DNA from 3 places in the Streptomyces sp. NPDC034086 genome. Region 3 is predicted to be linked to each of the others. Evidence: riboswitches for the same ligand, from Rfam matches in the RefSeq annotation. Region 3 holds a riboswitch; each other region holds the start of a gene.
The links. A riboswitch is a leader RNA that binds a small molecule or an ion and turns the genes downstream of it on or off. The one in region 3 is predicted to bind cyclic di-AMP.
Positions count from the first base shown of each region.

Region 1: linked by a shared signal. The riboswitch ahead of ACZ514_RS01355 (LysM peptidoglycan-binding domain-containing M23 family metallopeptidase) and the one ahead of ACZ514_RS22690 (transglycosylase family protein) in region 3 are both predicted to bind cyclic di-AMP.
Region 2: linked by a shared signal. The riboswitch ahead of ACZ514_RS14185 (M23 family metallopeptidase) and the one ahead of ACZ514_RS22690 (transglycosylase family protein) in region 3 are both predicted to bind cyclic di-AMP.

Region 1 is NZ_JBVISM010000001.1:286,419-296,085, forward strand. It holds gene shc (squalene--hopene cyclase) at 1-818, shown strand, start outside; gene ACZ514_RS01335 (phosphorylase family protein) at 818-1,453, shown strand; gene hpnH (adenosyl-hopene transferase HpnH) at 1,460-2,491, shown strand; gene ACZ514_RS01345 (aspartate aminotransferase family protein) at 2,488-3,891, shown strand; gene ACZ514_RS01350 (tyrosine-protein phosphatase) at 3,967-4,785, opposite strand; cyclic di-AMP (ydaO/yuaA leader) riboswitch at 5,104-5,266, shown strand; gene ACZ514_RS01355 (LysM peptidoglycan-binding domain-containing M23 family metallopeptidase) at 5,271-6,284, shown strand; gene ACZ514_RS01360 (SGNH/GDSL hydrolase family protein) at 6,448-7,233, shown strand; gene ACZ514_RS01365 (MBL fold metallo-hydrolase) at 7,371-8,606, shown strand; gene ACZ514_RS01370 (alpha/beta fold hydrolase) at 8,654-9,514, opposite strand; gene ACZ514_RS01375 (oxygenase MpaB family protein) at 9,654-9,667, opposite strand, start outside.
Region 2 is NZ_JBVISM010000004.1:315,637-325,303, forward strand. It holds gene ACZ514_RS14155 (thymidine kinase) at 1-488, opposite strand, end outside; gene ACZ514_RS14160 (alkaline phosphatase family protein) at 542-1,747, opposite strand; gene ACZ514_RS14165 (DUF5998 family protein) at 1,747-2,343, opposite strand; gene ACZ514_RS14170 (bifunctional acetate--CoA ligase family protein/GNAT family N-acetyltransferase) at 2,391-5,231, opposite strand; gene ACZ514_RS14175 (HPr family phosphocarrier protein) at 5,443-5,724, shown strand; gene ACZ514_RS14180 (GntR family transcriptional regulator) at 5,984-6,649, opposite strand; gene ACZ514_RS14185 (M23 family metallopeptidase) at 6,857-7,660, opposite strand; cyclic di-AMP (ydaO/yuaA leader) riboswitch at 7,673-7,832, opposite strand; gene ACZ514_RS14190 (M16 family metallopeptidase) at 8,050-9,417, opposite strand; gene ACZ514_RS14195 (M16 family metallopeptidase) at 9,438-9,667, opposite strand, start outside.
Region 3 is NZ_JBVISM010000010.1:162,200-171,866, reverse strand. It holds gene ACZ514_RS22715 (NAD(P)/FAD-dependent oxidoreductase) at 1-391, opposite strand, end outside; gene ACZ514_RS22710 (Ppx/GppA phosphatase family protein) at 982-1,977, opposite strand; gene ACZ514_RS22705 (DUF501 domain-containing protein) at 1,974-2,516, opposite strand; gene ACZ514_RS22700 (FtsB family cell division protein) at 2,560-3,048, opposite strand; gene eno (phosphopyruvate hydratase) at 3,173-4,459, opposite strand; gene ACZ514_RS22690 (transglycosylase family protein) at 4,774-5,508, opposite strand; cyclic di-AMP (ydaO/yuaA leader) riboswitch at 5,511-5,682, opposite strand; gene ACZ514_RS22685 (LysM peptidoglycan-binding domain-containing protein) at 5,957-7,003, opposite strand; gene ACZ514_RS22680 (cytochrome P450 family protein) at 7,119-8,411, opposite strand; gene ACZ514_RS22675 (globin domain-containing protein) at 8,534-9,667, shown strand, end outside.

The DNA.
Region 1 (9,667 bases), on a different contig from region 3:
CCGATATCGACGACACCGCCGAAGTGGTCCTGGCGCTGCGCCGGATCGGCCCCGGCCACCCCGAACCGGCCCGGGTCGAGGCCGCCATCGCCCGCGGGGTGTCCTGGAACCTCGGGATGCAGTCGAGGAACGGCGCCTGGGGCGCCTTCGACGCCGACAACACCAGCCCCTTCCCCAACCGGCTGCCCTTCTGCGACTTCGGCGAGGTCATCGACCCGCCCTCGGCGGACGTCACCGCCCACGTGGTGGAGATGCTCGCCGCCGAGGGCCGGGCCGCCGACCCGCGCACCCGGCGGGGCATCGCCTGGCTGCTCGCCGAACAGGAGGCGGACGGCTCATGGTTCGGCCGCTGGGGCACCAACTACGTCTACGGGACCGGCTCGGTGGTCCCGGCCCTCACCGCCGCCGGGATCGCTCCCTCCCACCCCGCCGTCCGGCGGGCGGTGCGCTGGCTGGAATCCGTACAGAACGAGGACGGGGGCTGGGGCGAGGACCAGCGCTCCTACCAGGACCGCTCCTGGGCCGGGAAGGGCGCCTCCACCCCCTCGCAGACCGCCTGGGCGCTGATGGCCCTGCTGTCGGCCGGCGAGCGCGAGGGCCGTGCCGTCCGGCGGGGCCTGGCGTACCTGGTGGAGACCCAGCGCCCCGACGGGACCTGGGACGAGCCGCACTTCACCGGGACCGGCTTCCCCTGGGACTTCTCCATCAACTACCACCTCTACCGGCAGGTGTTCCCGCTCACCGCCCTCGGCCGGTACCTCCACGGGGAGCCGTTCGCCCCGGACCGGCGGCCCTTCCCGGCCGCCGGGGAGTCCTGATGCCCGCCGGAGCGGACCCGCCGCCGCTGCTGGTCGCCTGCGCCCTGCGCATCGAGCGGGTGGCCCTGCGCGGCGCGGGCCGCGGCGGTCCCGCGGCCGGCGCCCTGCTGCGCACCGGCATGGGCCCCCGCGCGGCCGAGCGGGCCGTCGCCCGGGCCCTGGAGCGGCCGGGGATGCGCAGTGCGGCGGTCCTCGCCACCGGCTTCTGCGCAGGGCTGGTACCCGGCATGCACCCCGGCGACCTGGTCGTCGCGGAGGAGACCCGGGACCCCCGCGGGGTGGTCACCTGCACCGGCACCGCCCTGCTCGCCGAGGCACTGGCCCGGGCGGTTCCGGGCCGGACCGTGCACACCGGCGCACTGACCGGATCCGACCACGTCGTCCGCGGCCAGGAGCGCGCGCGGCTGCGCGCCACCGGCGCCGTCGCGGTCGACATGGAGTCCGCGGCCACGCTGTGGACCGCCGCGGCACCGGGCCGTCCCGTTGCGGCCGTCCGGGTGGTCGTGGACGCTCCGGAGCACGAGCTCGTCCGCATCGGCACGGTCAGGGGTGGAATATCTGCCTTCCGTGTCCTGCGTGCCGTACTGCCCGCGTTTCATGAATGGCACCGTTCGTTGCTGCTTCCCAGGAGGTGAATCCAGATGGCCATGCCCTTGCGACAGTCCATCAGGGTCGGGACCTATCTTCTCGAACAGAAGCTCCGCAAGCGCGAGAAGTTCCCACTGATCGTCGAGCTGGAGCCGCTCTACGCCTGCAACCTCGCCTGTGAGGGCTGCGGGAAGATCCAGCACCCGGCCGGGGTGCTCAAGCAGCGCATGCCCGTCGCCCAGGCGGTCGGCGCCGTCCTGGAATCCGGCGCGCCCATGGTCTCCATCGCGGGCGGCGAGCCCCTGATGCACCCGCAGATCGACGAGATCGTGCGCCAGCTGGTGGCACGCCGGAAATACGTGTTCCTCTGCACCAATGCCGTCCTGCTCCGGAAGAAGATCGAGAAGTTCACCCCCTCCCCCTATTTCGCCTTCGCCGTCCACATCGACGGCCTGCGCGAACGCCATGACGAATCCGTGGCCAAGGAAGGCGTCTTCGACGAGGCGGTCGCGGCCATCAAGGAGGCGAAGCGCCGCGGATTCCGCGTGACGACCAACTCCACCTTCTTCAACACCGACACCCCGCAGACGATCATCGAGGTCCTGAACTTCCTCAATGACGACCTCCAGGTCGACGAGATGATGATCTCGCCCGCCTACGCCTACGAGAAGGCACCCGACCAGGAGCACTTCCTGGGCGTCGAACAGACCCGGGAACTCTTCAGGAAGGCCTTCGCCGGCGGCAACCGGCGCCGCTGGCGGCTCAACCACTCCCCGCTCTTCCTCGACTTCCTCGAAGGCAAGGCGGATTTCCCCTGCACCGCCTGGGCCATTCCCAATTACTCGCTCTTCGGCTGGCAGCGCCCCTGCTACCTGATGAGCGACGGCTACGTGCCCACGTACCGGGAGCTGATCGAGGACACCGACTGGAGCAAGTACGGCCGCGGCAAGGACCCCCGCTGCGCGAACTGCATGGCGCACTGCGGCTACGAGCCCACCGCCGTCCTCGCCACCATGGGATCCCTGAAGGAGTCCCTGCGCGCCGCCCGCGAGACGGTGGGCGGAAACAGGGAACCGTCGGCATGACCCCCGGACAGGACGGGCGCCCGGGCTTCGACCTCGCCGCGCTGCTCGCCGAGCGCGGCGGGGAGCGCTACGAGCTGCACGCCCGCCACCTCAACCACCAGCTGCCCCGCATGCTGCACACCATCGGCTTCGACAAGGTCTACGAGCGGGCCGAGGGAGCCCACTTCTGGGACGCCGAGGGCAACGACTACCTCGACATGCTCGCCGGGTTCGGGGTGATGGGCCTCGGCCGTCACCATCCGGTGGTCCGCCAGGCCCTGCACGACGTCCTGGACGCCCAGCTCGCCGACCTGACCCGCTTCGACTGCCAGCCGCTGCCCGGGCTGCTGGCCGAGAAGCTGCTCTCGTACAGCCCGCACCTCGACCGCGTCTTCTTCGGCAACAGCGGCACGGAGGCGGTGGAGACCGCCCTGAAGTTCGCCCGGTACGCCACCGGACGGCCCAGGATCCTCTACTGCGACCACGCCTTCCACGGGCTGACCACGGGCTCGCTGTCGGTCAACGGCGAAGCGGGCTTCCGCGACGGATTCGCCCCGCTGCTGCCCGACACGAAGATCGCGCTCGGGGACCTGGCGGCGCTCGAACGGGAACTCGCGCGCGGCGACGTGGCCGCCTTCGTGGTGGAACCGGTCCAGGGCAAGGGGGTGCACGCGGCCCCGCCCGGCTTCCTGCTCGCCGCACAGGAACTGCTGCACCGGCACAAGGCGCTGCTCATCGCCGACGAGGTGCAGACCGGCCTCGGACGGACCGGGGACTTCTACGCGTACCAGCACGAGCCCGGGGTGGAACCGGACCTGGTGTGCGTGGCCAAGGCCCTCTCCGGCGGCTACGTGCCCGTCGGCGCGACCCTGGGCAAGGACTGGATCTTCCAGAAGGTGTACTCGTCCATGGACCGGGTGCTGGTGCACTCGGCCAGCTTCGGCTCCAACGCCCAGGCGATGGCGGCCGGGCTCGCGGTGCTGTCGGTCATGGAGGACGAGGAGGTGGTGGCCAACGCCCGGGCCATGGGCGACCTGCTGCGCGGACGCCTCGCGGCGCTCGTGGACCGGTACGAGCTGCTGCACGAGGTGCGCGGGCGCGGGCTGATGATCGGCATCGAGTTCGGCAGGCCCTCCTCCCTCGGCCTGCGCAGCCGCTGGGCGGTGCTCCAGGCGGCCCGCAAGGGGCTGTTCGCCCAGATGGTCGTGGTGCCGCTGCTGCGCAGGCACCGGATCCTCACCCAGGTCTCCGGGGACCACCTGGAGGTCATCAAGCTCATCCCGCCGCTCATCGTGGACGAGGCGGACGTGGAGAGGTTCGTCGGTGCCTTCGAGGAGGTCATGGACGAGGCGCACGGCGGGGGCGGGCTCATGTGGGACTTCGGCAGGACCCTGATGAAGCAGGCGGTCGGCAACCGCTGAGCCGCCGGCCGGAGGGGTCCGTCCATGGCCCCTCCGGCCGCCGCCCGGCCTCTTGGCCGCCGTCCGGCCCCGCGCTCAGTCCAGGAGCCGGTCCCGCAGCCGCTCCAGGGTCTCGGGGGCCAGCGCGAGCCCCTCGGCGAGGTAGCGGTCCACGCCGCCCCAGCGTTCGTCGATGGCCGTGAAGGCCTCGAGCAGGTACTCCGCGCGGGCGTCGAAGAGCGGCGCCAGCAGTTCCATCACCTCGGGGGAGCGGGCTTCGGGCGCGTCGCTGCCCCGGCGCACCCGGTAGCGGTTGTGCGGGGCGCTGGACTCCAGGTAGTCCGCCACGATCGCCTCCCGCTCCACGCCCAGGGCGAGCAGCGTCACCGCGACCGACAGCCCCGCCCGGTCCTTGCCGGCGGCGCAGTGCATGAGCGCCGGGACGCTGTCCAGCGCGAGGGCGTGCACGACGCGGCTCTGTTCGGCGGTGCGGGTGTGGATGATCGTGCGGTACGACTCCCTCATGCGGGCGGCCGCCCCGCCCCCGCCCAGGAGTCCGCGGAGCTGGTCCAGTTCGCCGTCGCGGACCATCTTCCAGAATGCGCGGCCGTCGGCGGGGTCAGTGAGCGGGATGTTCACATTGCGCACGCCGGGCAGTTCGACGTCCGGGCCCTCCAGGGCCTGGTCGGCCGCGTTGCGGAAGTCGAAGACGGTGTGCAGACCCAGCGATCCGAGGAACTCTGCGTCGGTTTCGGTGGCATGCGCCAGATGTCCGCTTCGGAACAGTCGTCCCACCCTGACCCTCCGTCCGTCGGTGGTCGGCAATCCGCCCACGTCACGGAAGTTGCGCACTCCGGCCAGCTCCGCGCCGGGCTGGTGTCCGGCCGGAAGGGGGTGGGGTATCTGCTGGGTCACGTGTACTCCTCCGCGTGGTCCTGTGGTGTCCGAATTGATCCGGTTGGGAGCAACTTGCCGTTTGTGGAGGCGAGATCGGGCGGGGCCCCGTGAGCCAGATCATACGGTGACCGTGCGTGCCTGATCGCGGAAACCGAATTGCCTTGTGGAGGGGGATGTTGATGGTGCGGAATGGACACAGGGTGACCGGAATTCCATTGATCCTTCGTCTCTGTGATTCCGTCAGGTAATTCACGGCTTGTTGCCCGGCGCCCCGCTCGATTACCTTCGCGATCGATCCGGGTGGACCGCCTAATCCTGCCGCCGCCCGGGAACCGCACCCGACCATCGCGCGCGGCAGGAGCGGGGGAACCAGGTAGGCCGCTGTTCCGGGGCGTTTCCGGCACAGCTAGGGGTGAAGCCGAACCCGTGCTCCGCACGTACGGCCGGACATCTCCAGTCCGAACCCGACAGCTCACCTCGCAGGCGCCGGAGAGGAATCCGCCATGCCCGCAAAGGGTAAGCACCGACGTCCGAAGTCCCGTTCGATATCCCGCGGTCTCGCCGCCGCCGGAACCGGCGGAGCGGCCCTCGCGCTCCCGCTGATGGGTGCCGCCGGCGCCCACGCCGCCCCGGGTGCCGCCCCGGCCGAGGCCGCCCCCGCGCAGAGCGCGCGGGTCCCCGAAGCCCTCCCGGCGCAGGCCCCCGCCGCCGCGCCCACCGTCTACACGGTCGTGCCGGGCGACTACCTCTCCAAGATCGCCGCCGAGCGCCGGCTGGACGGCGGCTGGGAGCGCCTGTACGCCGACAACCGCGAGGCCGTCGGCGCCGACCCCTCCCTCATCCACCCGGGCCTGAAGCTCACCATCGGCGGGGGCCGGGGCGCCGCCCCCGCCCCCGCCCCGAAGGCCCCTGCGGCCCCGGCCGAGGGATCCTCGAGCGGCGCTCCGGCCGCCTCCGAGGGCAAGACCGGCGGGAGCACGTCCCCGAAGGGCACCGCGCAGGGCGCGGCCAAGGGCTCCGGCGGCAAGGCCACCCGCGCCTCCGGCGGTACGGCCGCCACGGGCTCGGGCGCCGCGGCCAAGAGCGAGAAGGCCCCCGCGCCCGCCGGCGCCTCCGGGTTCACCGCCCCCGTCACCGGTGGCGTCTCCACGCAGTACCGGGCGAGCGGAGCCATGTGGTCCTCCGGTTACCACACGGGCGTCGACTTCATCGCGCGCACCGGTACCACCGTGCGGGCCGTCGGCGCCGGAACCGTCGTTTCCGCAGGCTGGGGCGGCGCGTACGGCAACGAGGTCGTCATCCGGCACGCCGACGGCAAGTACTCCCAGTACGCCCACCTCTCCTCGCTGTCCGTCTCGGTGGGCCAGAGCGTCACCGGCGGCCAGACCGTCGGCCTCTCCGGCGCGACCGGCAACGTGACCGGCCCGCACCTCCACTTCGAGATCCGGACGGGTCCCTCCTACGGCGCCGACATCGACCCGCTCGCCTACCTCCGCTCCAAGGGCGTGAGCATCTGACGGCACCCGCCGTCGGCACGGTGACGCGCGCGGGGCCGGGACCCGAGGGGGGTCCCGGCCCCGCGTGTACTTATTCCTTATCCCCCGCGTGGTATAGATCACGGCCCGTCAACCCCTCATTACGTTGGCGTAGGTTGGTTGCCAAGGTGAAGGATGTCTTCCCGTGGCAGCGACGAAGACGACACTGAAGACCATCGGCTCGTACGCGGCGATCGGGGACAGCTTCACCGAGGGCGTGGGGGACCCGGGACCCGGGGATTCTTATCTCGGCTGGGCGGACCGGCTCGCCGTGCTCCTGGCCGACCAGCGCGACGAGCACGACTTCCGCTACGCGAATCTGGCGGTGCGGGGCAAAGTCCTCGACCAGATCGTGGCCGACCAGGTCCCCAGGGCCAAGCAACTCGCTCCGGACCTCGTCAGCTTCTGCGCGGGCGGCAACGACATCATCCGCCCCGGCAGCGACCCGGACGACGTCGCGGAACGGTTCGAGGCGGCCGTGGCCGACCTCACGCGTTCCGTCGGCCTGGTGATGGTGACGACCGGCTTCGACACCCGGGGCGTGCCGGTCCTCAAGCACCTGCGCGGCAAGGTCGCGACGTACAGCGCGCACGTCCGCGCCATCGCCGACCGGTACGGCTGCCCCGTGCTCGACCTCTGGTCCCTGAAGTCCGTACAGGACCGGCGGGCCTGGGACGGCGACCGGCTCCACCTCTCGCCCGAGGGGCACACCCGCGTCGCGCTGCGCGCCGCGCAGGTCCTCGGCTACGAGGTGCCGACCGATCCGGACCAGCCCTGGCCGCCCGTCCCGCCGCGCGGTTCGGTGGACGTGACCCGCGACAACATCCAGTGGGCGCGCGAGCACCTCGTGCCGTGGATCGGCCGCCGGCTGCGCGGGGAGTCCTCCGGCGACCACGTCGAGGCCAAGCGCCCGGACCTGCTGCCGCTGTAGCGCGGACGCGGGGGAGGGGCGGGGTGACGGTGACGACACCGGCCCGGCCCGGCGCGGCGGAATCCTCCGGGGCCGGTGGGCGTTGGGAAGGTCGTAGTCGTACGACCGTCCCTGCCTGCACCTTCCCAGGAGGCGCCTTGACCGGCTCCCTTCCCCTGCGTCCCCGGCTGCGCGCCCTGCGGCCCGAAACCTTCGGCGCGGACCCCTCCGGCGCACGGCTGGAGCGGATCCTCCGCTCGCCGAACTTCGCCGACGGCGTCTTCCGGAACCCGGTCGGGGCGCGGATCAGGCCCTCCGGGTCGATGGCGGAGTTCGCGAAGACCTACTTCGACAAGGCGCAGCGGGTCCGGCGCAGCCCCGGCGCGCCGATCCCCGTGCACCCGACCACCCTCGCCGACCTGGCCAGGCCGCCGGCGAGCGGGCTGCGCCTGACCTGGATGGGCCACTCCAGCGTGCTCGCCGAGATCGACGGCCGCCGCGTGCTCTTCGACCCCGTGTGGGGCGAGCGCTGCTCGCCCTTCCCCTTCGCCGGGCCCAAGCGGCTCCATCCGGTCCCCGTGCCCCTGGCCTCGCTGGGCGCCGTCGACGTCGTCGTGATCTCCCACGACCACTACGACCACCTCGACCTCCCCACCATCAAGGCCCTCGCCGGCACGGACACGGTCTTCGCGGTCCCCCTCGGCGTCGGCGCGCACCTCGAGCGCTGGGGCGTCTCCCCGGACCGGATGCGCGAGCTGGACTGGAACGAGGCCACCGAGGTCGCCGGGCTCACCCTGACCGCCACCCCCGCCCGGCACTTCTGCGGACGGGGGCTGCGCAACCAGCAGTTCACCCTGTGGGCCTCCTGGGTCGTGAGCAGCGGCGAGCACCGGATCTTCCACAGCGGTGACACCGGCTACTTCCCCGGCTTCAAGGAGATCGGCGCCGAGCACGGGCCGTTCGACGCCACGATGATCCAGATCGGCGCCTACTCCGAGCACTGGCCCGAGAACCACACGGACTACACCCCGCTGCCGGGCGGGTGGCCGGACATCCACATGACCCCCGAGGAAGGCGTCCGGGCCCACCTCGACCTGCAGGGCTCCGAGCCGCACGGCGTGCTGCTGCCGATCCACTGGGGCACCTTCAACCTGGCCTTCCACGCCTGGGCGGAGCCGGGCGAGTGGACGGTCGACGCCGCCGGGGAGGCGGGCCAGCCGGTGGCGCTCCCCCGTCCCGGCGAGCCCTTCGAGCCCGCCGGGACGCTGCCGGTGGAGCCGTGGTGGCGTCCCGTCTCGCACCCGATCGCGCGGCCGTGGCGTCGCCCCGCGCCGGTGGAACGCGCTCCGGAGGAGTCGCGGGCGGGGGACCTGGACCTCGCCGACGAGCGGTAACGGCGCGGGGGCGCGGCTGCTCCGGGCCCCCGGGGGCCGGTCGGCCCCTACGGCCGCCGGTCCGCCCGGGCGGCATGGGTGAGGACCGCTTCGGCCAGTCGCGGGAGCCGGGCCCGCGGGAGGGCGTGGCCCATGCCGGGCATCTCGACGAGGCGGGAGCAGGCGATCGTCCGGGCGAGGTGGCGGGCGTGCGCCGGGGGGAACACGGGTTCCGCGTCGGCGGAGGTGATCAGCGTGGGCACCTCGTTGCGGGCCAGCTGCTCGGTGCGGTCCATGCCGGCATGGTCGGCGCGCCCGTGGGTCATGGGGGCGTCGTACCGGCCCGCGTGCGCGATGATCCGGCGTTCCAGCGCGCGGAACTCCTCGGGGTCGAAGGGCGTGCCGGTGCCGTTGAGGGCCCGCCAGTGCCCGACCCTGCGGTCGAGTTCCGCTTCGAGGCCGCGGTCCTCCCAGGGGGTCGCCCAGATGCCGAGGATCTCCGGGTCGATGCCCGGCAGCTCCTCGTCGGGGGCGCGGCTGCTCAGCGCGCAGGTTCCGATCAGGGTGGCGCTGATGACCCGTTCGGGGTGGTCGGCCATGAGCAGCTGGGTCAGCATGCCGCCCAGGGACATGCCGACCACATGGGCACGGTCCACCCCGTGGGCGTCGAGGACGGCGACGATGTCCTCGGCCAGGTCGAGGACGCGGTAGGGGTGCGCGTCGAAGGACCAGCTGGAGCGCCCGGTGTCGCGGTGGTCGTACCGGATGACGCGGTACTGCCGCGCGAGTGCCGCGACCAGTTCGTCGGGCCACCCCAGGCCCGAGGCGCCGGCCCCCATGACCAGCAGCAGGGCCGGGTTCCGGGGATCGCCGTGCTCCTGCGCCCACAGCCGCACCTCGGCGCTGACGGGGATCGTTCGCTGCTTCACGGGCCCTCCTTGGAGACGAGACGTTCCGTCTTATTGTTTCGGTGATCAGTGTGCCGGAGGTGCGGAAGTGCGTCAATACGAGACGTCGCGTCTTGTCGCGGGGGCTGCCGGAAACGGGCGCCGCCCCAGCCGCGCTCCGTCAGCGGACCCCTT
Region 2 (9,667 bases), on a different contig from region 3:
ATCTCCCCGCCCACGGTCCGGGCGTTGTGCGTGGCGCGGGCGCCGCACCAGCACAGGGCCTCGACCTGGAGCTGCTCCAGGCGGTCCGCCAGCTCGATCAGGCGCTGGGAGCCGGGGAAGAGCTTGGTGCGGAAGTCCGTCGTGATGCCGAAGGCGAAGACGTCCATGTGGAGGTCGTCCACGATGCGCGCGAGCTGGTCGATCTGGCCGGGGGCAAGGAACTGCGCCTCGTCGACGATGACGTAGTCCGCCTTGCCGCCCCGGGAGAGCTCGGCGACGAGGTACGCGTAGAGGTCCATGCCCTCCGTCGCCTCGACCGCGTCGGTGACCAGCCCCAGGCGGGAGGACAGCTTGCCCTCGCCCGCGCGGTCGTCCCGCGTGAAGATCACGCCCACCAGGCCCCGCGCGGAGCGGTTGTGGGTGATTTGCAGAGCCAGCGTGCTCTTTCCGCAGTCCATCGTTCCGGAGAAGAACACCAGCTCGGGCATGGGAAGTACGGGACCTTTCGGGTCAGGGCGGCAGGAGGGCGGACAGGGGCCGGTCAGGTGCGGACTTCGAGCAGCGGGACCAGCTGCTCGGCCGGGGTCATGGAGCCGTGCATGCCGGTGAGCGCCGACTCGTTGGGCTCGTTGCGGGAGGCGGTGATCGCGGCGTCGGCCTGGGCCGCGGCGATCACGTCGCCGATCCGCCCGAGGACCCGCTCGTCGCATTCGCCCGGCGTCCCGAACCAGCCCAGTTCCAGGGCCTCTTCGCGGCTCGCCACCCAGAAGCGGTCCCCGAGCACCTCGCGCCACACGGTCAGTACGTCGGCCTCCGCGCCCGGCACCGCGTAGACGTGCCGGGCCCGGCCCTCGCCGCCGAGCAGGGCCACGCCCGCGCCCAGCTCCCAGTCCTCGTCGAAGTCGATGCGGGAGTCCTCGTCGAAGGGGACGTCGACCATGCCGTGGTCCGAGGTGACGTACAGCGCGGAGCGCGGCGGCAGCTGCTCCGCGAGGCGCTGCACGAGCCGGTCGACGTACATGAGCTGGCCGCGCCAGGCGTCGGAGTCGACGCCGTGCCGGTGGCCCGCCCCGTCGAGTTCGCTGAAGTACGTGTACACGAGCGAGCGCTCGCCCGCCGCGAGCTGGATCGCCGCGAGGTCCATGCGTTCCTCGCCGGTCATCCGGCCGTGGAAGGTGCCGCCGCTGAGCGCGATCTGGGTGAGCGGGGTGGTCTGGAAGTGCGGCGCGGACACCTGAGCGGTGTGCACCCCGGCCGCGTCCGCGAGCTGGAAGACGGTCGGGTACGGCTGCCAGGGCTTCGGCGCGGTCCAGGGCTGCCAGCGGAGCTGGTTCATCAGCTCGCCGGAGGCCGGGTTGCGCACGGCGTAGCCGGGCAGGCCGTGGCGGGCGGGCGGCAGGCCGGTGCCGACGGAGGCCAGTGAGGTGGCGGTGGTCGCCGGGAAACCGGACGTGATCGGCAGGCCCGTGCCGCCGCGCGAGCTCGCGAGCAGGGAGGTGAGGAACGGGGCCTCGGCCGGGTGCGCCCTGATCTGCTCCCAGCCCATGCCATCGACCAGGAACACGCAGTTCCGGTCGGCCGGGGCCAGCTCGGTGATCCCGGCGGCAAGGCCGGGTACGCCCTGGCCGGAGGCGAGGGTGGGCAGCAGGTCGGCGAGCGAGCCGGAGCCGTACTGCGGGACCGGGGCGCCCGCGAGGTCGAGCGGTTCCGGTTCGTCCTGCCAGTTCGGGGGCACGGAGTACGACATCAGCGGGCGGGACCGGAGGTCGCCGCCGTCGCCTCGCTGAGCGCCTGCGCGAAGACCAGCGCCTGGCGGACCGTCTCGGGGCCGTCGCCGGCCTCGCTGACGCGCAGGCTGAGGTCGTCGGCGGTGGAGTTGCCGGTGTAGCCGTGGTCGGAGTCGCAGTTGGGGTCGCCGCAGGCGGCGGGCTCGAGGTCGATGCGCGAGACCGCGCCCCAGCCGATGGTCAGGACGACCTCGCGGGGCAGCTGGCCGGGCGTGTACGACTCCGGGTTGGCCACGACGCGGCTGAGCACCACGGAGGAGATGCTGGAGAGCTTGACCGACTCGGTGGAGGTGGTCGCGTACGGGGACGGCGACCCGGCATCGGCGGCCTGCTCGTCGGTGTGGCTGACGATGAACCGGTTGCCGGTCAGGACCAGCACGGTGACGTGCCGGCGCACCTCGTTGGAGTCGAAGGTGGTCTCCTGGTGCACCAGGTACGACGAGATCGGCTCGCCGCCCACCGCGGCCTCCACCGCCTCGGCCACGAGGGCCGGGTAGTAGCCGCTGCGCTCGATGGCCGCGCGCAGCCCCTGGGTCGTCGTACCGGATTTCGCCATGAGGTCCATCCTAAGGCCCGTACGGGCTGCCCCTGCCTGCCGTGCGCTCAGTAGCTCGGCAGGGTGCGGGGCCCGAGGTCGGTCCGCGCGGGCGGGTGGGCCACGCGGACGGTGGCGCTGAGCACGGAGAGCCCCTCGGTGGCGACGACGACCGGCTCCAGCGACACCCCGGTCACCTCGGGGTGGTCGTCCACCAGCCGGGACAGCCGCAGCAGCAGCTCCTCCAGGGCGGGGGTGTCGACGGGGTCGCTGCCGCGCCAGCCGAAGAGCAGCGGCGCGGTGCGGATGGAGCGGATCAGGGCGGCGGCGGCCCGGTCGGTGGCGGGGATCAGGCCGTGCCCGGTGTCGCCGAGCAGCTCGGAGGCGACTCCGGCGAGCCCGAAGGACAGGACGGCTCCGGCGGCGGGGTCGACGGTGGCGCGGACGACGGTGTCCACCCCGCGCGGAGCCATCGTCTGCACCACGGGCTGGAGCTCGGCGGGCTTGCCGAGGGCGTCGGTGAGCTCCTCGTACGAGCGCCTGAGCTCGGCCTCGGTGGTGAGGTCGAGGCGTACGCCGCCCAGGTCGGCGCGGTGGCGCAGGTGCGGGGCGGTGGTCTTGAGGGCGACCGGGTAACCGAGGACCCGGGCCGCGCGGACGGCGGCGTCGGGGCTGGGGGCGGGGAGGGTGGGCAGGACGCGGATGCCGTAGCGGCCGAGCAGCTCGCGCGCGTCGTCCTCGCCCAGGGTCAGCGCGGTCCCCTCCTCGACGCCGGCCAGCAGGGTCGCGAGCCGGGCGGCGGCTCCGGCCTCGTCGATGTCCTCGTACTCGGGGACCTGCCCCGGGTCGGCGTTGTCCCGGCGCCAGCGGGCGTACCGCACGGCTTCGGCGACGGCCTTCACGGCGCGCTCGGCGGCGGGGTAGGCGGGGATGCGGCCGGCTCCCTCGAGGCCGGGCTCGTCGGCTCCGGGTCCGGCGGCGTCGGCCGCGGGCGAGCCGGCCGCGGGCCCGCCGGGCGGGGACCCGGCGGGCGGGAGGGGCGCCGCCGGGGGCTCGGCGGGGGGCGTGTCACCGGTGGCGGACAGGGCTTCGACGAGGTCGCCGAGTTCCACGTGCACGACGGCCACGGGTTTGCCCGGTACCTCGGCGACGGCCTGCCGCAGCGCCCGCGCGAGGTCGTCGGCCAGCTCGCGGTCGCTCACGGACGGGATGGCGGTGACGACGACGGCGTCGCAGTCGCCGGAGGCGAGGGCGGCGCACAGTGCCGCACGGAAGTCGGCGGGACCGGCGGCGGTGGTGAGGTCGAGCGGGGGCAGCGGGCGCAGCCCCTCGGTCAGGCAGGCGTCGTAGGTGAGCACGCCGAGGGACTCGGAGTTGCCGAGGATCGCCACCCTGGGCCCGGCCGGGAGCGGCTGGCCGGCCAGCAGCAGACCGACGTCGACCAGCTCGGTGATGGTGTCGACGCGGATGACGCCGGCCTGGCGGAGCAGCTCGGAGACGGTGGCCTCCGGGAGCCGGGTGCCGGGGACGACGTGTCCGGCGGGGGTGTGGCGGCCGCCCCGGGCGACGACCACCGGCTTGGCGGCGGCCGTGCGGCGGGCGAGGCGGGTGAACTTGCGGGGGTTGCCGAGGGTCTCCAGGTACATGAGGGCCACGTCGGTGGCCTCGTCCTCGTACCAGTACTGGAGGATGTCGTTGCCGGAGACGTCGGCCCGGTTCCCGGCCGACACGAAGGACGACAGTCCCTCTCCGCGCCGCAGCAGGGCCGACAGCAGGGCGATGCCGATGGCTCCGGACTGGGTGAACAGGCCGATCCTGCCGCGCGCGCCGGCGGGGACCGGGGCGAGCGAGGCGTTCAGCTCCACCTCCGGAGCGGTGTTGATCACGCCGAAGGCGTTGGGCCCGATGAGGCGCATCCCGTACGAACGGACCTGCCGCACCAGTTCCCGCTGGCGGGCGAGCCCGGCCGGGCCGCTCTCGCCGTATCCGGCGGACAGGACCACCAGCCCCTGCACCCCGTGCTCCCCGCAGGCGGCGACGGCGTCGGGGACGCGTGCGGCGGGGACGGCGATCACGGCGAGGTCGACGGGGGCTCCGATGTCGGCGAGGCCGCGGTAGGCGCGTACGCCTTCCAGGAGGTCGCCCTCCATACCGGGGGCGCGGGCCTCGTTGACGGCGTAGAGGTGTCCGCGGAAGCCGCCGTCGCGCAGGTTGCGCAGGGTGGTGGCGCCCACGCCCGCGCCGGAGCGGCTGACTCCGATCACCGCGACGGAGCCGGGGGCGAGGAGGCGCTGCACGGAGCGGGCCTCGGCGCGCTGTTCGCGGGCGCGCTGGACGGCGAGGGACTCGGCGGTGGGTTCGAGGTCGAGCGTGAGGTGGACGGAGCCGTCCTCGAAGCTGCGCTTCTGCTGGTAGCCGACGTCCGTGAACACCTTGATCATCTTGGTGTTGGCGGGGAGCACCTCGGCCGCGAACCTGCGGATGCCCCGCTCTCGGGCCACCGCGCCGATGTGCTCCAGGAGGGCGGAGGCGACCCCGCGGCCCTGGTGGGCGTCCTGGACGAGGAAGGCGACCTCGGCCTCGTCCGCGGGGGCGGAGGCGGGCCGTCCGTCGGGGCCGATGCGGTCGAAGCGGACGGTGCCGATGAACTCGCCGCCGATGGTCGCGGCCAGTCCGACGCGGTCCACGTAGTCGTGGTGCGTGAAGCGGCGGACGTCGCGGTCCGAGAGGCGGGGGTAGGGGGCGAAGAAGCGGTAGTACTTCGACTCGTCCGAGACCTGCTCGTAGAAGCTGACCAGGCGGCCCGCGTCCTCGGTGGTGATGGGGCGGATCCGGGCCGTGCCGCCGTCGCGCAGCACGACGTCCGCTTCCCAGTGGGCCGGGTACGAGGGGTCCGACGCGGTGGTCATGGGGTCACCTTAAGGGGCGGCCCGGGCCGGTGTACGGGTGCGGTGGACGGGCCGTCCGGCGAGGGCGCGGCGAATACGGCGGACCGGGGCGAACCAGTGCAAGCTGGGGAGGGTCGAACGGCGGTGGATCCGCGCCGAAGGGCGGCCCCGAGCATTCCGGACGGCGTGAGAGACTGGTCTAGACAACCGCAAGAACCTGAAGGGCATCACCATGGCAGAGCGCCGCGTCAACGTCGGTTGGGCCGAGGGCCTGCACGCTCGTCCCGCCTCGATCTTCGTCCGGGCGACGACCGCCTCCGGCGTCCCGGTGACCATCGCGAAGGCGGGCGGCGACCCCGTCAACGCCGCGTCGATGCTGGCGGTCCTGGGCCTGGGCGCCCAGGGCGGCGAGGAGATCGTCCTTGCTTCCGACGCCGAGGGCGCCGACGTCGCGCTCGACCGCCTCGCGAAGCTGGTCGCCGAGGGCCTCGAGGAGCTCCCCGAGACCGTCTGACCCCTTGGGTCCGGTAAGCCGGAAGCCGCGGTCCCCGCCCACCACGCCGGGGAACGCGGCTTCCGCGTTTTCCCGCGCCCCCGGCCACGTCGACGCGGCGGCGGCCGGCATGACGGCGGGGCCTTTTCCGTACCTCCGGGCAATTCCGAATTCGACGCGAGGGAACCGGAGCGCGGCGCACCAATACCGAAAGGGAAATCCGGGGAAATCCCGCATCGCACGGACCGCCCGGATATCCCTCCGTTGTATACGGGAAGTGTTAATGCGGAGCGCTCGCCGTGTTGACGGCAGGTTGCGGATTCCTCACCCTCGGCCGGTACGCCTCGGCCGTCCTCTGCGCGTGCAGCGCGGTCAGGGCGCCGGCCCGCTCCGCGTCCCCGCGCGCGACCGCGTCCACGATCGCGCCGTGCTCCGCCCAGCACTCCACGGGCTGCGCGGGGGCCTCCACCACGTACAGCCAGGCGATCTTGTGCCGGGTCTGCGTCAGCAGGGCGATCAGCCCCGGGCTGCCCGAGGCCTGGGCCAGCGTCTCGTGGAACCAGCTCCCCAGGGCGCGCAGGTCCTCCCCCCGGCCCCGGCCGGCCCGCTCCCGGCCCAGCCTGACCAGCCCGCGCAGCACCTTCAGGTGGCCGTCGGTGCGCCGCCGGGCGGCCCGGGAGGCGGCGAGCGGTTCCAGCAGCGTCCGCAGCTCCAGCAGGTCGGCGGCCTCCTGCTCGGTCGGTTCGGCCACGCAGGCCCCGGCGTGCCGCCGGGTGGTGACGAAGCCCTCGGACTCCAGGGTCCGCAGCGCCTCGCGGACCGGGACGCGCGACACCCCGTAGCGGCGGGCGAGCACCTCCTCGGTGAGCCGGCCGCCCGGCCCGAAGAATCCGGAGACGATGTCGTCGCGAATCGCTGTGCACACCGCGTGCGCCGGAATACGCAAGGCCGGACCTCCGCTGGGTTTCGGTTCGGTTTATCGTGGCCGTGCTGCGACTCTATTGCACCACGCGGTGATTTCCGAGCGGGCCCGGAAATCCGAAACGATCGATGCCCGGCCGGCGACGGCAGCGGCGGCGGCGGCGGAATAAGGGAACGACGAAGAAGGCCCCGGCTCGGTGAGCCGGGGCCTTCTTCGGTGAAGCGCTGCGGGTCAGATGCCCACGCCGTGGCTGCGCAGGTAGGCCAGCGGGTTGATGTCCGTGCCGTACGTGGCGCCGGTGCGGGCCTCGAAGTGCAGGTGCGGGCCGCTGGAGTTGCCCGTGGAGCCCGACAGGCCGATCTGCTGGCCCGGGGTGACCGTTTCGCCGGCGGAGACGCTCAGCGAGTTCAGGTGGCCGTACTGCGTGTACGTGCCGTCGTTGTGGCGGATCACGACGTTGTTGCCGTAGGCGCCGCCCCAGCCGGCCTCGACGACGGTGCCCGCGCCCACCGCGCGCACGGAGGTGCCGGAGTCCGCGTGGAAGTCGATGCCCGTGTGGCTGCCGGAGGACCACATGCCGCCGCCGGCGCCGTACTGGGTGCTGACGTACGAGCCTTCGATCGGGGAGACGAAGGTGTTGAGGCGCTTGCGGGCCTCTTCCCGGGCGGCCTTCTCGGCGGCCTCGCGCTCGGCCTTCTCCTTGGCCTCGGCGGCACGCTTGGCCTCGGCGGCCCGCTGCTTCGCCTCGGCCTCGGCCTGCGCCTGCGCGGCGACGGCCTCGGCGGCGCGCTGCTGGGACTCGGCCTGGACCTCGATGTCGTCCTGCAGACCGTCGGCGACGACGATCGAGTTCTGACCGGTGTCCTCCATGGACGGAGCACCGCTGTTGTCCGCCGCGAAGGCCGGAGCGGCCAGGGTGCCGACGACGCCCGTGGTGGCGAGGGCGGCGATGCCGGCGTAGCCGGCGGTCTTGCGGCTCAGACGGCTGGAACCACGGTGCTTGCCGGAGCCGGCGGCACGACTGCCAAACGCCATGAAGGGGGTGATCCTTTCCTTCCCTCTCGCCTACCGGGTTAGCTGACGGGTTCGGAGCAGGAAGGTCTCCTACGGGCCTCCTCTTGCGAGGGGGTCCGATTCACCCCAGGGACGCATGTGGGTCCCCGGCTCCCCAGGCTCGCGCCTGACGGGGACTCGGCGATCGCTGTCCGGTGCCGCGGTTGCGGCGGGTACGAACTGACGAACAGCACCGCCGACGCTAGGCGGATCATCAGTCAATCGCCAAACACACGAGCGCTTTTGTTGCGTACGCCACACCGCATACACGCAGCCACTCCACCAAACGGACAAAGGGGGCTTCGGCGGATGTTCCGCCGAAGCCCCCTGGAAACGGGGCCGGTCGCGGCCCGTCTCAGGCCGTGCGCCGCTCAGTTGGGAACGACGGTGACCTCGCCGATCCCGAGGGCCAGCACGGGCTCCTCGATCTGCGCGGCGTCGCCCACCAGGATGGTGACCAGACGGTCCACCGGGAAGGCGCTCACCACGGCCGAAGTGGCCTCCGCCGTACCGGTTTCGGCCAGCCGCGCGTACAGCCGCGCCTGGTAGTCGTCCGGCAGCTCCTGCTCCACCTGGTCGGCGAGCGTGCCGGCGACCGAGGCGGCCGTCTCGAACTTCAGCGGGGCCACGCCCACCAGGTTCTGCACCGCCACGTCCCGCTCGGCGTCGGTCAGTCCGCCCTCCGCGAGGGTGCGCAGCACCTTCCACAGGTCCTCCAGCGCGGGACCGGTGTTGGGCGTGTCCACCGAACCGCTGATGGCGAGCATCGAGGCGCCCTTGCCGTCGGCGGTCGAACGCAGCACCTGCCCGAAGGCCCGCACGCCGTACGTGTAGCCCTTCTCCTCGCGCAGCACCTTGTCCAGGCGGGAGGTGAGGGTGCCGCCGAGGCAGTAGGTGCCGAGCACCTGCGGCGCCCAGACGATGTCGTGCCGGTCCGGGCCGATCCGGCCGATCAGCAACTGCGTCTGGACGGCGCCCGGCCGGTCCACGATGACCACGCGGCCCCGGTCGTCGGCCGTCACCGGCGGGACGGGGCGGGGCGCGGCCGTGTCACCCGTCCACGTGCCCAGGGTGTCCGCCAGCAGGGCGTCCAGGTCGATGCCGCTCAGGTCGCCGACCACCACCGCGGTGGTGGTGGAGGGGCGTACGTGTGCCTCGTAGAAGGCGCGTACGGCCCCGGCGTCGATCCGCGCGACCGTCTCCTCGGTGCCCTGGCGCGGGCGGGACATGCGCAGCGTCGCGGGGAACAGCTCCTTGGAGAGCTCCTTGGCGGCGCGGCGCTGCGGGTTGGCCAGCTCGTGCGGGATCTCGTCGAGCCGGTTGCGCACCAGGCGGTCGACCTCGGCGTCGGCGAAGGCGGGCGCGCTCAGGGCCTCGGCGAGCAGCGCGAGCGCCTTGGGCAGCCGGGAGGCCGGGACCTCCAGTGAGACGCGCACGCCGGGGTGGTCGGCGTGCGCGTCGAGCGTGGCGCCGCAGCGCTCCAGCTCGGCGGCGAACTCCTCGGCGGAGTGCTTGTCGGTGCCTTCCGACAGGGCGCGGGCCATGATGGTGGCCACCCCGTCGAGGTTCTCGGGCTCGGCGTCCAGCGGGGCGGCGAGGTTGACCTCGACCGCCACCACCTGCTGGCCGGGGCGGTGGCAGCGCAGCAGGGTGAGGCCGTTGGGGAGCGTGGAGCGCTCGGGGGCCGGGAAGGCCCACGGCTTCGCCTCGCCGGCCTGCGGCCGCGGGTGGAAGGTCATCGTGACGGCTGCGGTGTCGCTCACTGCTCCGCCCCCTCGTTCTCGTCGTGCTGCTCGGTCTCGTGGGCCTCGGCGCCGGCCAGCGGCTCGTAGACCAGTACCGCGCGGTTGTCGGGGCGCAGCCGGGCCGCGGCCACGGCCTGCACCTCCTCGGCGGTGACGTCCAGCACCCGCTGGACGGCGGTCAGGGCCAGCTGCGGGTCGCCGAACAGCACCGCGAAGCGGCACAGTTCGTCGGCCCGTCCGGCCA
Region 3 (9,667 bases):
CGATGCCCTGTTCGGCGAGGCCGGGGATTGGGAAGGTGCGGGAGACGGCGCCGAGCGCGATCACCAGGTAGTCGAAGGGCAGCTCGTACGCCTCGCCGACCAGCGGCGTGACGACGGCGACCTTGCGGTCCTGGTCGATGGTGGTGACCCGGCCGGTGAGAACCTCAGCCTTGGGCAGCACGCGTCGCAGCGGGACGACGACGTGCCGAGGCGAGATGTTGCCTGCGGCCACTTCGGGGAGGAAGGGCTGGTAGGTCATGTACGACCGCGGGTCGACGACCGTGACGGTCGCCTCGCCGTAGCGCATCTTCTTCATGATGCGCTTGGCCGCGTACAGGCCTACGTACCCACCTCCTACTACGAGGATCCTGGGACGCTCCGTGGTGCTCATGGAACGAGTATCCAGCACCCCAAGGAGTGACGCTCGTGAGCCCCTTCACAAGGTGTCCCGGGGCCTCTGTTACACTGCGCGGCCCGCGTGACCCAGGTCATGGGGCGCAACGGGAACCAACAGGTGGCGGGAGTCGTTGTTCACCCGTCCTGAACTGGCCTCCAAGGCTTCAACCGGACTGGACCACTGGGTTTCGTCCTTACCTCTGATACGAAACCCGTTGCGGCCGCGCATCGCACAAACAGGTGCTGAAACGGCCCTGCGACCCCCAAGAAGGTCCCGAAGGGCCCTGTTGTTGACCCGGCGGAGCCTTTTTCCTTGTGAAGAACTTCACGAACCTCGTTCCCGCAGAGGCACTTTCGGCCGCTCCGGGGGCCCCTCACCGCCCCCGCACTGCCGCCGCACCGGGCCCCCTCCCCCTGCCCACCAGCCACCCATCGGGCGGAACACGATGTTCAGCGGGAGGAGCGCACCGCCCGGTGCGTCGGGGCCGGCGGCCGTCGCGGCGTGTACCGCCCCGCTGGACGCAGAACGCGGCGGCGGTGCTCCGGCGGGTCCGCCGGAGCACCGCCGTCCGGCCGGGCAGCAGGTCAGGGCCGCCGCTCGTCAGCCCCGGCCTCTTCGGCGGCCCTGAGGGCGATGCCGTCGAGGATGTCGTGCTCGGAGACCACGACCTCGGCGGCTCCGATCCGCTCCATGATCGCGAGCAGCACCAGGGCGCCCGCGCCGATCACGTCGACCCGGCCCGGGTGCATCACGGGGATGGCGGCGCGCTCCGCGTGCGTGGCGGTCAGCATGCGGCCGCTGATCTCGCGGACCTGCTCGTAGGAGATCCGGGCGTGGTGGATGGCCGACCAGTCGTACGCGGTCAGGCCCAGGGCGATCGCCGCGACCGTGGTCACCGAGCCCGCCAGGCCCACCAGGGTGCGGGCCTCGGCCAGCGGGACCGTCTCGGCGGCCAGGTCCAGGGCCGCCTCGATGTCGGCCCGCATCGCGGTGATCTGCGCCGGCGTCGGCGGGTCGGTGACCCGGCCGTCCACCACCAGGTGGCGCTCGGTCATCCGTACGCAGCCCACGTCCACCGACCGGGCGGCGCGCACGTGCTCCTCGCCGACGACGAACTCGGTCGAGCCGCCGCCGATGTCCACCACCAGGAACGGCCGCTCCAGGTGCTCGTGGGCGACGAGTTCCCCGGTCGCGCCGGTGAAGGAGAGCTCCGCCTCCTGGTCGCCGGAGATCACCTCGGGCTCGACCCCGAGGATGTCCACGACCCCCCGGACGAACTCGTCCCGGTTCTCCGCGTCGCGCGACGCGGAGGTGGCGACGAAGCGGACCCGCTCGGCGCCGAACTCCTTGATCACGGCGGCGTACTCGCGGCAGGCCGCGAAGGTGCGCTCCAGCGCCTCCGGGGCCAGCCGGCCGGTCTCGTCCACGCCCTGGCCGAGCCGGACGACGGTCATCCGGCGGTCGAGCTCGACCAGCTCCCTGACGGCCCCTTCACCGGGGGCGCCGCCGGAGACCGCGCAGTCGGCGACGAGGAGGCGGATGGAGTTCGTGCCGCAGTCGATGGCCGCGACCCGGGTCACTCGGCCCCCTCCGCGCTCTTCTCCCCGCACGGCGTGACGCACGCGCCCTTCGCCCACCACTCCGGCAGCATGGCCAGCGCCTCGTCGCCGAACGGGTTCACCCCGGGACCGGCGGCCAGCGAGTGGCCCACCAGCACGTGCAGGCACTTGACCCGGTCCGGCATGCCGCCGGCGCTCGGGAAGCCCTGGAGCACCTCGATGGCGTCCCGGCGCCGGATGTAGTCCTCGTGCGCCTTCTGGTACGCGGCGGCGAGCTCGGGGTCCTCGGCGAGCCGGGCCTGCATCTCCTTCATCACGCCGTTGGCCTCCAGCGTGCCGATCGCGGAGGCCGCGCGCGGGCACGTCAGGTAGTACAGGGTGGGGAAGGGGGTGCCGTCGGGCAGCCGGGGTGCGGTCTCGACGACGTCCGGCTGGCCGCAGGGGCAGCGGTGCGCGATGGCGCGGAGCCCGCGCGGCGGGCGGCCGAGCTGCTGCTCGAACGCCTCGATGTCCGCGTCGGTCGGCTCGGTCCGGTCGGTCTGGGGCGGGGGCGTCTGCATGCCTGGAGGAAGTCTCTTCGTTCGGTCGTACGTGATGGGTGGGTCATTCGCCGGGACGGTCGGCCTTGTCGACGCCGTCCCAGACGTTGGAGTACCAGGGCCGGTCGGAACCGTCCTGACCGCCGCGGCGGTGCTCCGGGGCCGCGGCTCCGGGGTCGCTCATGATGTAGCCGATCTCCCCCGGGCGCAGGAAGTGCAGGTGCTTGCGCGCCTGCTGCTCCGCGTAGGCGGGGTCCTGCCAGCGGGCCTTCTCGTCGCGGAGCTGTTCGAGGCGCTTGCGCGCGGTGTCGGCGGCCCGCTGCTGGTCCGTGATCTCCGAGCGCTGGGAGACGTACTGGCGCATCGGATACGCGAGGGCGACGACCAGCGTACAGAGGACGAGCACCAGCAGCGCCGCCCGGCCGGTGAGCCGGCTGCGGCGGATGTGCCGGCGGGACTGCGAGCGGTAGACGTGGGCCGCGGTCCGTTCGCCGAGCTGCCTGAGCCGGGTCGCCGTCGAGAAGGTGGAGAACCGGTCCCGGTTCCCGGTCATGGCCCCGCCTCCCCTGTGCGCGCACTACGCAATACGTCCCCGCCCACGGTACGGGACCGAGTGCGGGGACGTACGGAGGCTCAGCCCCAGGGGGTGTCCCGAGGGGCCGCGCCCTGAAGGCGTGTCAGCCCTTGAAGCGCGGGAAGGCGCTGCGGCCGGCGTACACGGCGGCGTCGTCGAGGATCTCCTCGATGCGCAGCAGCTGGTTGTACTTGGCGACGCGGTCCGAGCGGGCCGGGGCGCCGGTCTTGATCTGACCGCAGTTCACGGCGACGGCGAGGTCGGCGATGGTGACGTCCTCGGTCTCGCCGGAGCGGTGCGACATCATGCACTTGAAGCCGTTGCGCTGGGCCATCTCGACGGCGTCGAGGGTCTCGGTCAGGGAACCGATCTGGTTCACCTTCACGAGCAGGGCGTTGGCGGAGCCCTCCTCGATGCCGCGGGCGAGGCGCTCCGGGTTGGTGACGAAGAGGTCGTCGCCGACGATCTGGACCTTGGAGCCCAGGCGGTCGGTGATGGTCTTCCAGCCGGCCCAGTCGTCCTCGAACAGCGGGTCCTCGATGGAGACGAGCGGGTACGCGTCGACGAGCTCGGCGTAGTAGTCGGTCATCTCGGCGGCCGAGCGGGACTGGCCCTCGAACTCGTACTTGCCGTCCTTGTAGAACTCGGACGCGGCGACGTCGAGCGCGAGCGCGATGTCCTTGCCCGGGGTGTAACCGGCCTGCTTGACGGCCTCGATGATGAGGTCGAGCGCGGCGCGGTTGGACTCCAGGTTCGGGGCGAAGCCGCCCTCGTCGCCCAGGCCGGTGGACAGGCCCTTGGTGTGCAGGACCTTCTTGAGGGTGTGGTAGACCTCGGCACCCCAGCGCAGCGCCTCGGAGAAGGACTCCGCGCCGATCGGGGCGATCATGAACTCCTGGATGTCGACGTTGGAGTCGGCGTGCGACCCACCGTTGAGGATGTTCATCATCGGAACGGGCAGCAGGTGCGCGTTCGGGCCGCCGAGGTAGCGGAACAGCGGCAGGTCCGAGGCCTCGGACGCGGCGTGCGCGACGGCCAGGGAGACGCCGAGGATGGCGTTGGCGCCGAGCGAGCCCTTGTTGTCGGTGGCGTCGAGGTCGAACATGGCCTGGTCGATCAGGCGCTGCTCGGTGGCGTCGTAGCCGACGAGCTCCGGGCCGATCTGCTCGATGACGGCGAGGACGGCCTTCTCCACGCCCTTGCCCATGTAACGGTTGGGGTCACCGTCACGGAGCTCGATGGCCTCGAAGGCACCGGTGGAGGCGCCGGACGGAACGGCAGCACGGCCGGTGCTGCCGTCGTCGAGGCCCACCTCGACCTCGACCGTGGGGTTGCCTCGGGAGTCCAGGATTTCCCGGGCTACGACGACGTCGATGGACGGCACGAGCATCTCCTTCTGGGATGTGACGCTGGGTGTGCGGTGGCGCGGGGGCCGTGGGACGGCCCTGCCGACTAGAGCCTAACCGGCTCGGGGCGGTGGGCTGCCCGACCGCCCGGGTCCTGGGACGAAAAAGGTGCCGAATGCGCGCCTTCCGGGACATAGGGCCCTCGCTCCCGCGCGTTCCGCGGTCGTCCGGGGCTCGGAAGCCGGAGGTCCGGTTCCGGTATGCGGGTACCGGCGCACGACATGCCGCCGCCCGGCGCGTAGGGGTACGCGCCGGGCGGTGGGGATGCCGTGGGGTGCCGCGGGAGTTACGCGGACGTTCAGGCGAGCTTCAGCTTCTGGCCCGGGAAGATCAGGTCGGCGTCGGAGACGGTGTCCTTGTTGAGCTCGAAGAGCTTCTCCCAGCCGCCCTTGATCTTGTGGGCGTCGGCGATGGTGCCGAGGGTGTCGCCCTCCTTGACCACGTAGGAGCCGTTGCCCGTCTTCGGGGCCTCGGTCTTCGGGGTCGACGGCTTGGACGGGGTCCAGTTGCCCGAGCCGGAGCCGGAGCCCTTGGTCTCGGTGTCGGCCTTCGGCGTGGACGGCTTCGCCGGGGCGGGCTTGGCCGGGGCCGGCTTGGCCGGAGCGGGCTTGGTGGCGGGCTTCGGCTTGGCCGGGGTGGCCGTGCCGCCGCCGTTGTACGCGGAGTTGGACAGGCCGACGCCGCAGTGCGGCCAGGCGCCCTTGCCCTGGCCCTTGAGGACCTTCTCGGCGATGGCTATCTGCTGGGCCTTGCTGGCCTGGTTGGCCTGCGAGGCGTAGGCCTTGCCGCCGTACGCCGCCCAGGTGGAGGCCGAGAACTGCAGGCCGCCGTAGTAGCCGTTGCCGGTGTTGATGGACCAGTTGCCGCCGGACTCGCAGGCGGCGACCTTGTCCCACTCGGACGCGGTGGCGGCGCTGGCGGTGCCCGCGGCCATCAGCGGGGCCGCGACGGCGACACCGGCGACACCGGCGAGCGTGACGATGCGGACGGCCTTGGAGCCGCGGCGGTGCTTGCCCTTGCCGGAAAGCAGCATGGATTTCTCCTCACCGACGCCTTCGAGGTGAGCTGTCGGGTTCGGGCGGATGAGTTGCCCGGTCACGCGGCGCGGCGCGTGTCTTCACCCCTAGCCGGTACGCGGCCGTATCCCAACGGCCTCTCCCGGCGCCTACCTTGGTTCCCCCGCTCCTGCCTTCGGCGCTTGCGCGACGACTGTTCCCTCCGTCCGCCGGCAGGATTCGGCGATGCGGTCGAAGGAGCCCGCGGTGGCGAGCGATTCAGAAGGTAGACAGGTCTCTCCCCGATGTTCAACGTGTGATTTTGGGGAGAAACCGGCCTACTTGCGTTCCTCAAAGGCGCGTTTGCGCAGGTCGGAGCGGGGTTTACGGAAGTTCCGGAACGAGACACGCCAGTTGACCGGAAGAGATGCATGTCTCATTTGCCGATAACGGACATTCAAGTCTTATTGGATGCCCGAACTGCCCCTATTCCTTGGTTAGATCCAGGTTCTGGCCCGGCTTGATGAGGTCCGCGTCCCCGCCGATGACCTGCTCGTTGGCCTTGTAGAGCTCGTTCCAGCCCCCCTTGAGCCCCTTGGCGTCCGCGATGGCCGCGAGGCTGTCGCCCGGCTTCACGGTGTACGTGGGGTCGCCGGCGGCGGCTGACGCCGTGCCAGGCGCCGCCGGCAGCTCGACGGCGGCCGGGCCGCGGTGCTTGCCCCCGCCGTCGCCCGTCTCGGCGGCCGGGGCGGCCGACGGCGTGCCGGACGGGGCGCCCGGGACGGCCGGGGCGGTCGGCGTGAGGCCCGGGACGGCCGGGGCCGTCGGGCCGGTCGGGGAGGCGGGGGTGCCGGGCGCCGTCGGGGAGACCGGGGCGACGGGGGTGCCCGGGGCGGTCGGGGAGACCGGGGGCGTGGTGGGCTGCCCGGTGAAGTCCGGCTCGGGCATGACGGGCAGTCCGCTGGAGGGGCCGAGCGGGTAGTCCGGCAGCACGCTCGGGCCGGTGGACGGGGCGTTCGGCGCCGGGGTGGGGGCCCCGAAGTCCGTGGAGGGCTTGCCCTTGCCGGTGACCGGCACCGATTCGTCCGGCCGGGTCGGGGTGGGCGCGACGGGTCCGGGGTTCTTGTTGTCGCCCGGGTCCACCTCGGGCTTCGGCCCCTGCTGGGTCAGCCCGGCCGAGGCGGAGCACAGCGGCCACGCCTGGGGGCCCTGGGAGGCCAGCACCCGTTCGGCGACCGCTATCTGCTGGGAGCGGCTGGCGAGGTCCGGGCGCTCGGCGTACGCGAGTCCGCCCGCGTTCTTCCACTGCTCCAGCGTGAACTGCAGCCCGCCGTAGGCGCCGCTGCCGGAGTTCGCGCTCCAGGTGCCGCCGCTCTCGCAGTCGGCGACCTTGTCCCACGTGGCGGTGTCGGCCGCGCTCGCGCCGGTGGCGGCGAGCAGCGGCATGGCCAGCGCGGAGCCGGTGACTCCTGCGGTGACGACGATCGCGGGTACCTGGCGGGGGCGTCTGTGGCGGCCGTTCCCGGGAAGCATGAGACTGCACCTTTCGTATAACGGCGGGGTAACGGCAGAACCTAGCCGCCTTCGAACGGATGTCACAAGTTCGGGAGCGGACTGACGAGCGGTCAGTTCCGCTTCGCTCGCGCCCTCAGGCGTTCGGGACTGTGAAGCGGACCGGGAGGGTGCGCAGGCCGCGCATGATGAGCCCGCCGCGCCAGCGCAGGTCCGTGGGGGGAACGGCAAGTTCCAGATCCGGCAGACGCTTCAGCAAAGTCCCGAGCGCCGTCTGGCCTTCGAGACGGGCGAGCGGGGCACCGAGGCAGTAGTGGATCCCGTGGCCGTATCCGAGGTGCTGATTGTCACTCCGGGAGAGGTCGAGGGTGTCCGGGTCGGCGAACCGCTCCGGATCGCGGTCGGCCGCCGCGAGGACCACCAGTACGGGGTCCCCGGCCGCGATGTCCCGGCCGCCGAGGGTCAGCGGCCGGGTGGCGAACCGCCAGGTGGCGAGCTCCACGGGGCCGTCGTAGCGCAGCAGTTCCTCGACGCCGGTCTCCAGCAGCGCGCTCTCCCCGGCCGCGAGGGAGGCCTGCAGGCGTTCGCGCTGGTCCGGGTTCATGAAGAGGGAGTGGATGCCGTTGCCGATGAGGTTCACGGTCGTCTCGAAGCCGGCGAAGAGCAGGATGAAGGCCATCGCCGTGGCCTCGGCCTCCGTGAGGTGGTCTCCGTGGTCACTCGCCCGGATCAGGTCGGAGATGAGGTCATTGCCCAGATCGTCCCGCTTGCGGTGGATGAGTTCCCCGAGGTAGGTGCGCATCCGCTTCACCGAGCGGGCCACCCCGCCGCGCGGTCCGCCCCCGTGCCGGATCATCATCCCGGCCCAGTCCCGGAAGTCGTCCTGGTCCTCGCGCGGTACGCCGAGCATCTCGCAGATGGCGTAGATGGGGAGGGGGAAGGCGAACTCGTGGATGAGGTCCGCCTCGCCCTTCCCCTCGGTCCGCGCCCTCTCCACGATCCGGTCGATGAGGTGGTCGGTCAGCTCCTGCACGCGCGGGGTGAACTCGGCCACGCGGCGCGGGGTGAACGCTTTCGACACCAGCCGCCGCAGCCGGGTGTGGTCCGGCGGGTCGATGTTCAGCAGGTGCGTCATCAGCTCCGCCTTGCGCTCCCCCGGGATCCCGGTCTTGCCCTTGGCGTGCGCCGGCTCCGCGTGGTGCGCCGGGTTCTTGCTCAGCCGCTGGTCGGCGAGGGCCTGGCGGGCGTCCGCGTACCGGGTCACCAGCCAGGCCTCCACCCCGCTGGGCAGCCTGGTGCGGTGCACCGGGGAGTGCTCGCGCAGCCAGGCGTAGGCGGGGTAGGGGTCGGTCGCGAACTCCCAGTCGAAGAGCGTCGGGCCCTGGGGGCGGGACGGGTCGGACGGGGCGGCGGGGGTCTGATCGTGCACCCGTCGACCGTATCCCGGCCCGCCACCGGTCATCCCATATGGCCGCTTCGTCGCGGCTGTCCGCAGATCGGAGATCACTTGACGCCGGGTTCGGCGGCGTTCCTACTGTCGGTCCTGTGGACGTGAGGATCTTGAAAAGCAGTTTCGCGGTGGTGGAGAGACGGGCCGAACACGCGGTCAAGTACTTCTACTCCCACCTCTTCTGGCACAACCCCGGGCTCCGCGAACTCTTCCCGGCCTCCTCCGAGGACATGGAGCGCCAGCGCGACCGGCTCTTCGCCGCCCTGACCCATGTCGTCGACCACCTGGAGAGCGGGTCCCTCCTCCCCTATCTGCGCGACCTCGGACGCGACCACCGCAAGTTCCTCGTCGGCCCCGGGCACTACGCCGCCGTCGGCACCAGCCTCATCGCCGCCCTCGCCGAGACCTCCGGCGCCGCCTGGTCCCCGGCCGTCGAGAAGGCCTGGTCCGAGGCCTACCGCTGGATCGCCGACGCGATGACCGCCGGCGCCGCCGAGAGCGACGAACCCCCCTGGTGGGACGCCGACGTGGTGCGCCACCTCCGGTACGGGGAGGACATCGGCGTCCTGACCCTCTCCCCGCGCCTCCCGCTGCCCTACCGGCCCGGCCAGTACGTGAGCGTGAGCAGCGACCGCGTCCCGGCCACCTGGCGCACGTACTCCCTCGGCAACGCCCCCCGCCCCGACGGCACCGTCGACCTGCACGTCAGCCGGATCGACGGCGGCCGGCTCAGCACCGCCCTGGTCCGCGACGTCCTGCCCGGCGAGGTGCTGAGGCTCGGCGCCCCCGGCGGCCGGCTCACCCTGCGCCGCGAGGACCGCCCCCTCACCCTCATCGCCGCCGGCACCGGCTGGGCGCCCGTACGGGCCCTGCTGGAGGAACTCGTCCAGCACCCTCCCGACCACGACGTACGGCTCTTCGTGGTCGCCCGGGACTCCGCGCACCTCTACGACCGGCCCCTGATCGACGGGCACGCCGCCGCCTGCCCCTGGCTCGGCGTCACCTACATCACCCCCGCACCGGGACAGCACCGCGACCAGGCCACCGCCCGGCTGGCGACCGCGCTCGGCCACCGCGGCCTGTGGCGGGAGCAGGACGTCTACCTCAGCGGGCCGGCCCCGTTCGTCGAGGAGACCGTCCACCTCCTGGAGGAGCTCGGGGCCCGCCCCGACCGGCTCTTCCACGACGCGGTCCCCCTCGGGGGCGCGCCCGGCAGCCGGCCGCTGGGCTTCGGC